Regions from separate parts of the Mesorhizobium dulcispinae genome, predicted to be linked through region 1. Evidence: predicted binding sites of a transcription regulator. Region 1 holds the regulator's gene; the other holds the start of a gene.

What was found. The regulator PhoB, encoded in region 1, activates phosphate uptake and scavenging genes when phosphate is short. The targets are predictions, from matches to a motif close to TGTCATNNANCTGTCAT.
Region 2: a site for PhoB is predicted at 1,189-1,205, ahead of RFN30_RS14370 (esterase-like activity of phytase family protein). Genes of this name have one in related genera too.

The regions. Positions count from the first base shown of each region.
Region 1 is NZ_JAVIIY010000003.1:545,892-550,168, reverse strand. Features, by position in the region: gene pstB (phosphate ABC transporter ATP-binding protein PstB) at 1-603, shown strand, start outside; gene phoU (phosphate signaling complex protein PhoU) at 624-1,328, shown strand; gene phoB (phosphate regulon transcriptional regulator PhoB) at 1,348-2,037, shown strand; gene RFN30_RS10580 (ROK family transcriptional regulator) at 2,321-3,565, opposite strand; gene xylF (D-xylose ABC transporter substrate-binding protein) at 3,922-4,277, shown strand, end outside.
Region 2 is NZ_JAVIIY010000005.1:294,568-298,844, reverse strand. Features, by position in the region: gene RFN30_RS14375 (LacI family DNA-binding transcriptional regulator) at 116-1,141, shown strand; gene RFN30_RS14370 (esterase-like activity of phytase family protein) at 1,305-2,786, shown strand; gene RFN30_RS14365 (MATE family efflux transporter) at 2,994-4,277, shown strand, end outside.

The DNA.
Region 1 (4,277 bases):
CGCATCTACGAGCTCTACCCGAAGCAGAGCGCCGAGGGTCAGGTACTGCTCGACGGCAAGAACATCCTCGACCGTTCGCAGGACCTCAACCTGCTCAGGACGAAGATCGGCATGGTGTTCCAGAAGCCGACGCCGTTCCCGATGTCGATCTACGAGAACATCGCCTTCGGCGTCAGGCTGTATGAGAAGATCAGCAAGGCCGAAATGGACAACCGGGTCGAGTCGGCACTGAAGCGCGCCGCACTTTGGAGCGAGGTCAAGGACAAGCTCAACGCCAGCGGCCAGAGCCTTTCGGGCGGCCAGCAGCAGCGGCTCTGCATCGCCCGCACGGTGGCGGTGAAGCCGGAGGTCATCCTGCTCGACGAGCCGGCATCGGCACTCGATCCGCTGTCGACCGCCAAGATCGAGGAGCTGATCGACGAATTGCAGGCCGACTACACGATCGTGATCGTCACCCACAACATGCAGCAGGCGGCGCGCGTGTCGCGGCAGACGGCGTTCATGTATCTCGGCGAGCTGGTCGAGTTCGACCGGACCGAGAAGATCTTCACCTCGCCCCGCGAGAAGCGCACGCAGGACTACATCACCGGCCGCTTCGGCTGAGTTCATACGAGGACATAACCATGGCGCATACGGTCGCTTCCTTCGACGAGGATCTGAGGCAGATCAGCCAGCTCATCCGTGACATGGGCGATCTCGCCGGCTCGATGGTCGGCGCATCGACCAAGGCCCTGCTGAACTCCGACAACGCGCTGGCGCAGCGCGTGGTTTCCGACGACGCCATCATGGACGCGCGGCAGCGCGAGCTCGACGATCGCGCCATCACGCTGATCGCCAAACGCCAGCCGATGGCCGACGACCTGCGCAGCGTGGTCGGCGCCATCCGCATGGCCGGCGACCTCGAGCGCATCGGCGACCTCGCCAAGAACATCGCCAAGCGCGTCGGTTCCGTCGGCGTCAGCGCCGCGCCACGCGACCTGTCGCACTCCATCGACTCCATGGCGCAACTGGTGCTGATCCAGGTCCAGGGCGTGATCGAGGAATACACGGCGGGCGACGCCACGGCGCTCGCCAAGCTCCGGAACGACGACGAGCGCATCGACGTCAAATACACCTCCGTCTTCCGCGAGCTCCTGACCTACATGATGGAGGATCCGCGCAACATCACGGCCTGCACCCATCTCCTGTTCTGCGCCAAGAATCTGGAGCGCATCGGCGACCACGTGACCAATATCGCCGAGAACGCCTATTATGTGCTGACCGGCACGCAATTGCCCGCGAACCGTCCGAAACAGGACGAGACGGCGATGTCGGCGCCGGCGGCCTGACAGCGAAGGTACCTGCTATATGATCGCCCCACGCATCATGGTGGTGGAGGACGAGGAGCCGCTGGGGGTGCTGCTCCGCTACAATCTCGAATCCGAGGGCTACCAGGTAGAAGTGGTGACCCGCGGCGACGAGGCTGAAATCCGCCTGCAAGAGAACGTGCCCGACCTTCTGGTGCTCGACTGGATGGTGCCGGCGGTTTCCGGCATCGAGCTTTGCCGCCGGCTGAGGATGCGGCCCGAGACCGAACGGCTGCCGATCATCATGCTAACGGCGCGCGGCGAGGAAAGCGACAGGGTGCGCGGCCTCTCGACGGGCGCCGACGATTACCTGGTCAAGCCGTTCTCGACGCCGGAATTCATGGCCCGGGTCAAGGCGCTGCTGCGCCGCGCCAAGCCGGAGGTGCTGTCCAGCGTGCTCAAGGTCGGCGACATCGTGCTCGACCGCGAATCGCACCGCGTTTACCGCAAGAAGAGCGAGATCAGGCTCGGGCCGACCGAATTCCGGCTGCTCGAATTCATGATGCGGCATCCCGGCCGGGTGTTCTCGCGCAGCCAACTGCTCGACAATGTCTGGGGCGAGACGATCTATATCGACGAGCGCACCGTGGACGTGCATGTCGGGCGCCTGCGCAAGGCGGTCAACAACGGCCGCATGCCCGATGTGATCCGCACCATCCGCGGGGCAGGGTACGCGATCAGGGAAGACTAGGTCCTCGCATCGCAACCGTCGGGATTGGCCGAGGCATCCTCAACGTCATCATCCCAGGGCGAAGCAGGAGCGAAGCTCCGTCGCGGAGACCCTGGGATCCATGCCGTGACCTCGCGCGAAGAGTAAAGGCGGCGCAAGACAGAGGTCGTTCTGCACCGCCGCAACGCTCGTATGTAACGGCATGGATCCTAGGGTCTTCGCCGCGTCGCTTCGCTCCTTGCTTCGCCCTAGGATGACGAAGCGATGGGAGTTTGGGCCACTCCAAACGATAGCGAACGCCAGATCAGGCTACGTTCTTTCCAGCAGCGCCCGCCCGCGCCTGTACGCCCGGCGCGAAGATCTCCTGATCGACGAAGGTCAGCGCGCGCATGGCGCAGCCTTCTCGGATCAGCGGCAATTCGTTCGGCTCGGTGTCGAAGGAGATCGACTGCGAGTGCTGGCCGCCGGCGGTCTGGGCGATCGCCTCGCGCAGCGATGGCTCGATCAGGTCGAAGGCGGCGGCGCTGACGCCGACCATGGCGACCGGCGCAGGGTCGATCAGCGCGAACAGGCTGCCGAGGCCGAAGCCCAGCGCCTCGCCCGCCCGGCGATAGGCCTCGCGCTCCGGGCCATCCTTCTCGCGTGCCTTGGCGGCAAGCGCGCGCATGTCGGCGTCGCCGACATCGACCGGCTCGGCGTCCTCGCTCATCTTCATGGCGCTGCGCCAGATAGCGTAGTTGCCGGCATAGGCCTCGACGCAGCCGCGGCGCCCGCAGCGGCAGAGTGCGCCGCCCGGACGGTGGATCATGTGGCCGAACTCGCCGCCGGAAGAATGCGTGCCGGTGAACAGCTCGCCCTTCAGCACCAGCCCCATGCCGATGCCGTGCGAGAGCAGGATGGCGATGAAATTGTCGCGATAGCGATCGGGGTCGCGCCATTGCAGCGCTACGGCCATCATGTTGCAGTCGTTCTCCATGGTGGCCGGAATGCCGAATTCTCTTTCCAGTATGTCGGCGAAGGGAATGTCGGTCAGCGGCGTGATCGGCGACCACAGCATGGCGCGAGCATGGGAATCTGTGATGCCCTGGATGCCCATGGCGATGCGGGCGACGCTGCGGACATCGAGGTCCGGATCCTCCAGCCGGCGCCGGACGATCGCTGTGCACTCGCCGATCAGCTCGTCGCGCGGCATGGTCAGCGTATCGAGACGCCGCTGTTCCTCGGCGATGACCTGGCCGGCATAGTCGATGACGGCGACGGAGAGGAAATTGAGCGACAGCACCACCGTCACCACCGCCGCCGCCTCCGGGTTGAGGGCGAGGCCGACCTGCGGTCGGCCGCGCTTCAGCGATGCGGTCTCGCTCGGCTTGCTCTCGGCCAGGATGCCTTCCTGGATCAGGTCCGAGGAGATCGCCGAAATGGTCGAGTGGCTGAGCCCGGTGGTCGCGGCGATCTCCGTGCGCGACGGCTGGCCGGCCCGGCGCACGGCCGAGAGCACCATGGCGCGATTGCGCCGGCGCAGGTCGTCGTGGCGGATTCCGACCGACATCTTCTCTCCCTCCCGGTCAGCGCGGCCTCTTGATAATGCATGGGCCGTCGGCGACGCGCCAGATCGGTTCGGTTGCGGACACAGCCACCGAACCGCCCTGGATTTGTTTCATTCCACTCAGCGGAAAGCGGTTCTTCGCTTCCTCCAGGCTGTTGCGGGATAGTGGCAGAAGCGGCCGGGACTGTCATTATTTATTGCGGGACTCGAAAAAAAGTTCGAGACACCTCAAAACCATCAGAATCGCAGTTGACAGCGCTTCGGCGTTCGATCAGTATTTTTTCGAGGCTCGAAAAAAAGCCTCTGTGCCGGCCTTCGGGCCAGTCTGGGTCGCGCCGCAACGGCGCAGGGAGGAAATCATGAAGAGATTCGCAGCCGCCATGCTGGCGGGTGTCGCTATGTCGTTGACGCTGGCGTCGGTCGCAGAGGCGAAGGACAAGGTGATCGGCGTTTCGTGGTCGAATTTCCAGGAAGAGCGCTGGAAGACCGACGAAGCGGCGATGAAGAAAGCCATCGAAGCTGCCGGCGACAAATACATCTCCGCCGACGCGCAGTCCAATCCGGGCAAGCAGCTGACCGACGTCGAGAGCTTGATCTCGCAAGGCGCCAACTCCCTGATCATCCTAGCGCAGGACGCCTCGGCGATCGGCCCGGCGGTGCAGAAGGCGCTCGACGAAGGCATTCCGGTGGTCGGCTACGACCGCCTGATCGAGAA
Region 2 (4,277 bases), on a different contig from region 1:
GTTTACGACAACACACCCAATAGCGTAGAATGTCAACCGGCTGCTTCTCGAAAATCGTCCCTAAGCCTTGGCCTGAGCGGCAGCCGGTGCTAGCCAAGGCGGGGGAGAATTGGCTTTGGCGTCCAGCATCCACGACCTTGCGCGTCACCTGAACATTTCGATCGGCACCGTGTCGCGGGCGCTGAACGGCCGCGCCGACGTCAATGCCGACACCCGCCAGCGCGTGTTGGAAGCCGCCAAGAAGCTGAACTATGCGCCAAACCAGTCCGGCCGGAGTCTGAGGCAAGGCGCCACGCATTCGATCGCTTTCATGCTGCAGCCGCATCCGGGCGACCAGCAATATGGCGAGCCCTTCTTCATTCCGTTCCTGACCGGCCTGCAGGCGCGGCTCGCCGAGAGCGGCCTCGACCTGTTCGTGGTCATGGGCGCGCCGGGCGACTACCAGCAGGAGCGCCTGCGCCGCGTCGTCGAGACGCGCCGCGCCGATGCGGTGGTGCTGGCCTGGACGCGGCGCGAGGACGAGCGCATCGATTATCTGACCGAGAGAGGCTTCCCCTTCGCCACGCTTGGTCGCAGCCGCTCGGGCGGCAAATCCTACCCGTCGCTCGACCTCGATTTCGAGAAGGCAGGCAGCGACGCGGTCGACAGGCTGGTGGCGCGTGGTCACCGCCGCATCGCCGCCATCCGGCCGTCCCTCGACCTGAACTTCGGCCACCTGTTCATGACCGGCTACCGCAAGGCGCTGAGGCGGCACGGCATCGAGGTCGATCCCGGCCTGATCGCGGAGGATTTCATCAACGAAGCCGGCGGCTATCATGTGACGCCGCGCGTGATGCTCTCCAAGGACAGGCCGACGGCCATCATCTTCAACAACGACGCCATGGCGCTCGGCGGCTGCAAGGCGCTGGCCGAAATGGGTATCAGGCCCGGCCACGACATTGCGGTGATCGTCATCGTCGACACCCCGCTCTGCCGCTATTTCTCGCCGGCGCTGACCGGCTTCCGCCCCGCGCTGGAGCCGATGGGCCGGCGGCTGGCCGAAATGCTGCTCGCCTCGCTGCCGGCCCATGCCGGTCCTGAGGGGCCACGCACCATCCGCGAAGTCTGGCCGCTGGAGCTCATCGCACGCGAGAGCGATTGAGCACCCTCTCCTTCTCCCACAAGGGGCGAAGGGAAGTGCACGCCGCCTGTCATGCAACCATCACGTTCACGTCCTAGACCGCTCGACGGAAACCGCTCGCCGCATCTTCGATGCCGCGTCCTTCCAGGCATTGGCCGCTCTGCTCGTCAAGAAGGGGATATCCATGAAACATTTGAACCGAACCGTCTCGCTCGGCGTCGTGCTCGCGCTGTTCACCGCGATGACACCGGCGCTCGCCGACGGCGTCGCCTATGTCAACAAGGGGCTTGTCGGCGTCGGCCGCATCCCCGCCAGCCAGAAGGACAAGTTCGGAGAAACCTTTGGTTCGGGCTCCGGCATGGCGATCGACACCAAGTCCTGGGCGCGTGACGGCGCCGGCTACAAGGGTTCGCTCTGGCTGCTGCCGGATCGCGGCTACAACGTCGAAGGCACCACCGACTACCGCCCGCGCCTCAACACCATTGCAATCGAGCTTGCCCCGACCGCTCCGGGTGCCGTGCCCGCCGCCGGCCAGGAACAGTCGGGTGTAAAGGCGACGCTCGCCGACACCATGCTGCTCACTGACGACAAAGGCGCCGACGCCACCGGCCTCGATCCCCTCAACGGCGTGCATCCGGCCGCCGGCGACATGCCGATCCTGCCGCAGGCCGACAACGGCAAGTTGGCGCTCGACGACGAGGCGATCGTGCGCCTGCCCGACGGTACCATGTTCATCTCTGATGAATATGGCCCGAACATCTATCGCTTCTCGGCCGACGGCCGCCTGATGTCGGCAACGCAGCCTCCGGCGGCGCTGGTGCCGATGCGCCATGGCAAGCCGAATTTCGCCTCCAACAATCCGGGCCCGGGCGCCGCCGAACCCGATCCGAAGGATCCCGAGTCCGGCCGCCAGAACAACCAGGGCCTCGAAGGCATGTCGATGACGCCGGACGGCAAGTACCTGATCGCGGTGTTGCAGTCGGCGCCGCGCCAGGACGGCGGCGATTCCGGCTCGACGCGCCAGAACACCCGCGCACTGGTCTATGACGCCTCCGACCTTGGCCATCTCAAGCTGGCGCACGAATATGTCGTGCCGCTGCCAGTGTTCAAGGACGCCAAGGGCAAGACCAAGGTGGCCGCGCAGAGCGAGATCGTGGCGCTGTCCGACAAGAGCTTCCTGATGCTGACGCGCGACAACGGCAACGGCCAGGGCCTGAAGGACGCCGAGTCGGTCTACCGCAAGATCAACATTGTCGACCTGACCGGCGCCACCGACATCGCCAACGGTCCCTTCGACGCCGCCGACAAGCCGGTCGCGCCGAAGGGCGTGCTCGACCCGTCGGTGACGCCGGCCAAGCTCACCTCCTTCATCGACATCAACGACAAGGGCGAGCTTGGCCGCTTCGGCCTGCACAACGGCGCGCCGAACGACAGGAACAACCTCTCGGAGAAGTGGGAGGCGATGTCGCTGGCGAGCGTGCTGGACCCGAAGCTGCCCGACGACTATTTCCTGTTCGTCGCCAACGACAACGATTTTCTCACCCAGGACGGCTTCCAGGTCGGCGCCCCGTACAAGGCCGAGGACGGCGCCGATGTCGACACCACCTTCCTCGTCTATCAGGTCACGCTCCCCGGCCTGTCGGGCAACAGCCTCGCCGCGAACTAGAGCAATTCCAGGAAAAGTGTGTAACGGTTTTCCGTCCGGAATTGCGTAAAAACAAAGAGATAGAGCGGTTCGCCGTTTCCATGAAACGGTGAAACGCTCTAGCCCCGCCATGGGGTGCGATGCCGCGAGGCATCCAGCCCGGCAAGGGATGCATCACCATCAGGCCTGCGATAGCATCGCGGGCCTGATTCATTTTCGGTGCCCGCCATGGACGACAACAAGCCCGCTCGCCGGCGGACCGGCGACCTGACCAGCGGCCCCATTCCTCGCACGCTGCTTTTGTTTGCCCTGCCGGTGCTCGGCTCCAACGTGCTGCAGTCGCTCAACGGCTCGATCAACGCCGTCTGGGTCGGGCGCTTCCTCGGTGAGGCGGCGCTGACTGCCACCTCCAACGCCAATCTGGTGCTGTTCCTGATCCTCGGCACGGTGTTCGGCATCGGCATGGCGGCGACTATCCTGGTCGCGCAGTCGGTCGGCGCCCGCGACTTGGCCGAAGCACGGCGCATCGTCGGCACCAGCGCCACCTTCTTCTTCCTTGTCTCGGTGGTGTTCGCCGTCTGCGGCTGGATCTGGGTCGACGCCATCCTCACTGGGCTCGGCACGCCGGCGGATGCCTTGCCGCTGGCGCGCTCTTACCTACGCATCATCTTCGTCGCCGTGCCGATGATGAACCTTTTGTCCTTCGTCATGACGGTGCTGCGCGGCGCCGGCGATTCGCGCACGCCGTTTGTCTTCATGGCGCTGGCGGTCGTGCTCGACGTCGTCCTGAACCCGCTGCTCATCCGCGGCATCGACCCCTTCCCCGAGCTTGGCATCGCCGGGTCGGCCACCGCGACGCTGATCGGACAGACGGTGAGCGTGGTCGCCATCCTGATCGTGCTCTACGCGCGCAAGCACCCGTTGCGGCTGGCAGGCAGCGACCTCGCTCTGCTCAAGCCCGACCCGGCGCTTTTGCGCATCGTCGTCTTCAAGGGCATCCCGATGGGTCTGCAGATGATCGTCATCTCGGCGGCGGCGCTGACCGTGATGGGCATCGTCAACTCCTACGGTTCGCAGGTCGCGGCAGCCTATGGCATCGCCGCACAGCTCTGGACCTATATCCAGATGCCGGCTCTGGCCATCGGCGCCGCCGTCTCCTCGATGGCGGCGCAGAATGTCGGCGCCGGGCGCTGGGATCGCATCGGCAAAATCGCCGCTTCTGGCGTCGGCTTCAACCTCGTGCTCACCGGCGCGCTGGTGGCGCTGATCTTCCTCTTCGACCGCCCGGTGCTCGGTCTTTTCCTGAGCGGCGACAGCACGGCGATCGATATCGCCGCCCACATAAACAAGTCGGCGTCCTGGTCCTTCATCCTGTTCGGCGTCACCATCGTGCTCTTCGCCACGGTGCGTGCTACCGGCGCCGTGATGCCGCCGCTGATCATCCTGATCGTCTCGGTGCTGATCGTGCGCACCGGCTTTGCCTATTCCATGCGAATCGTCATCGGCCAGGAA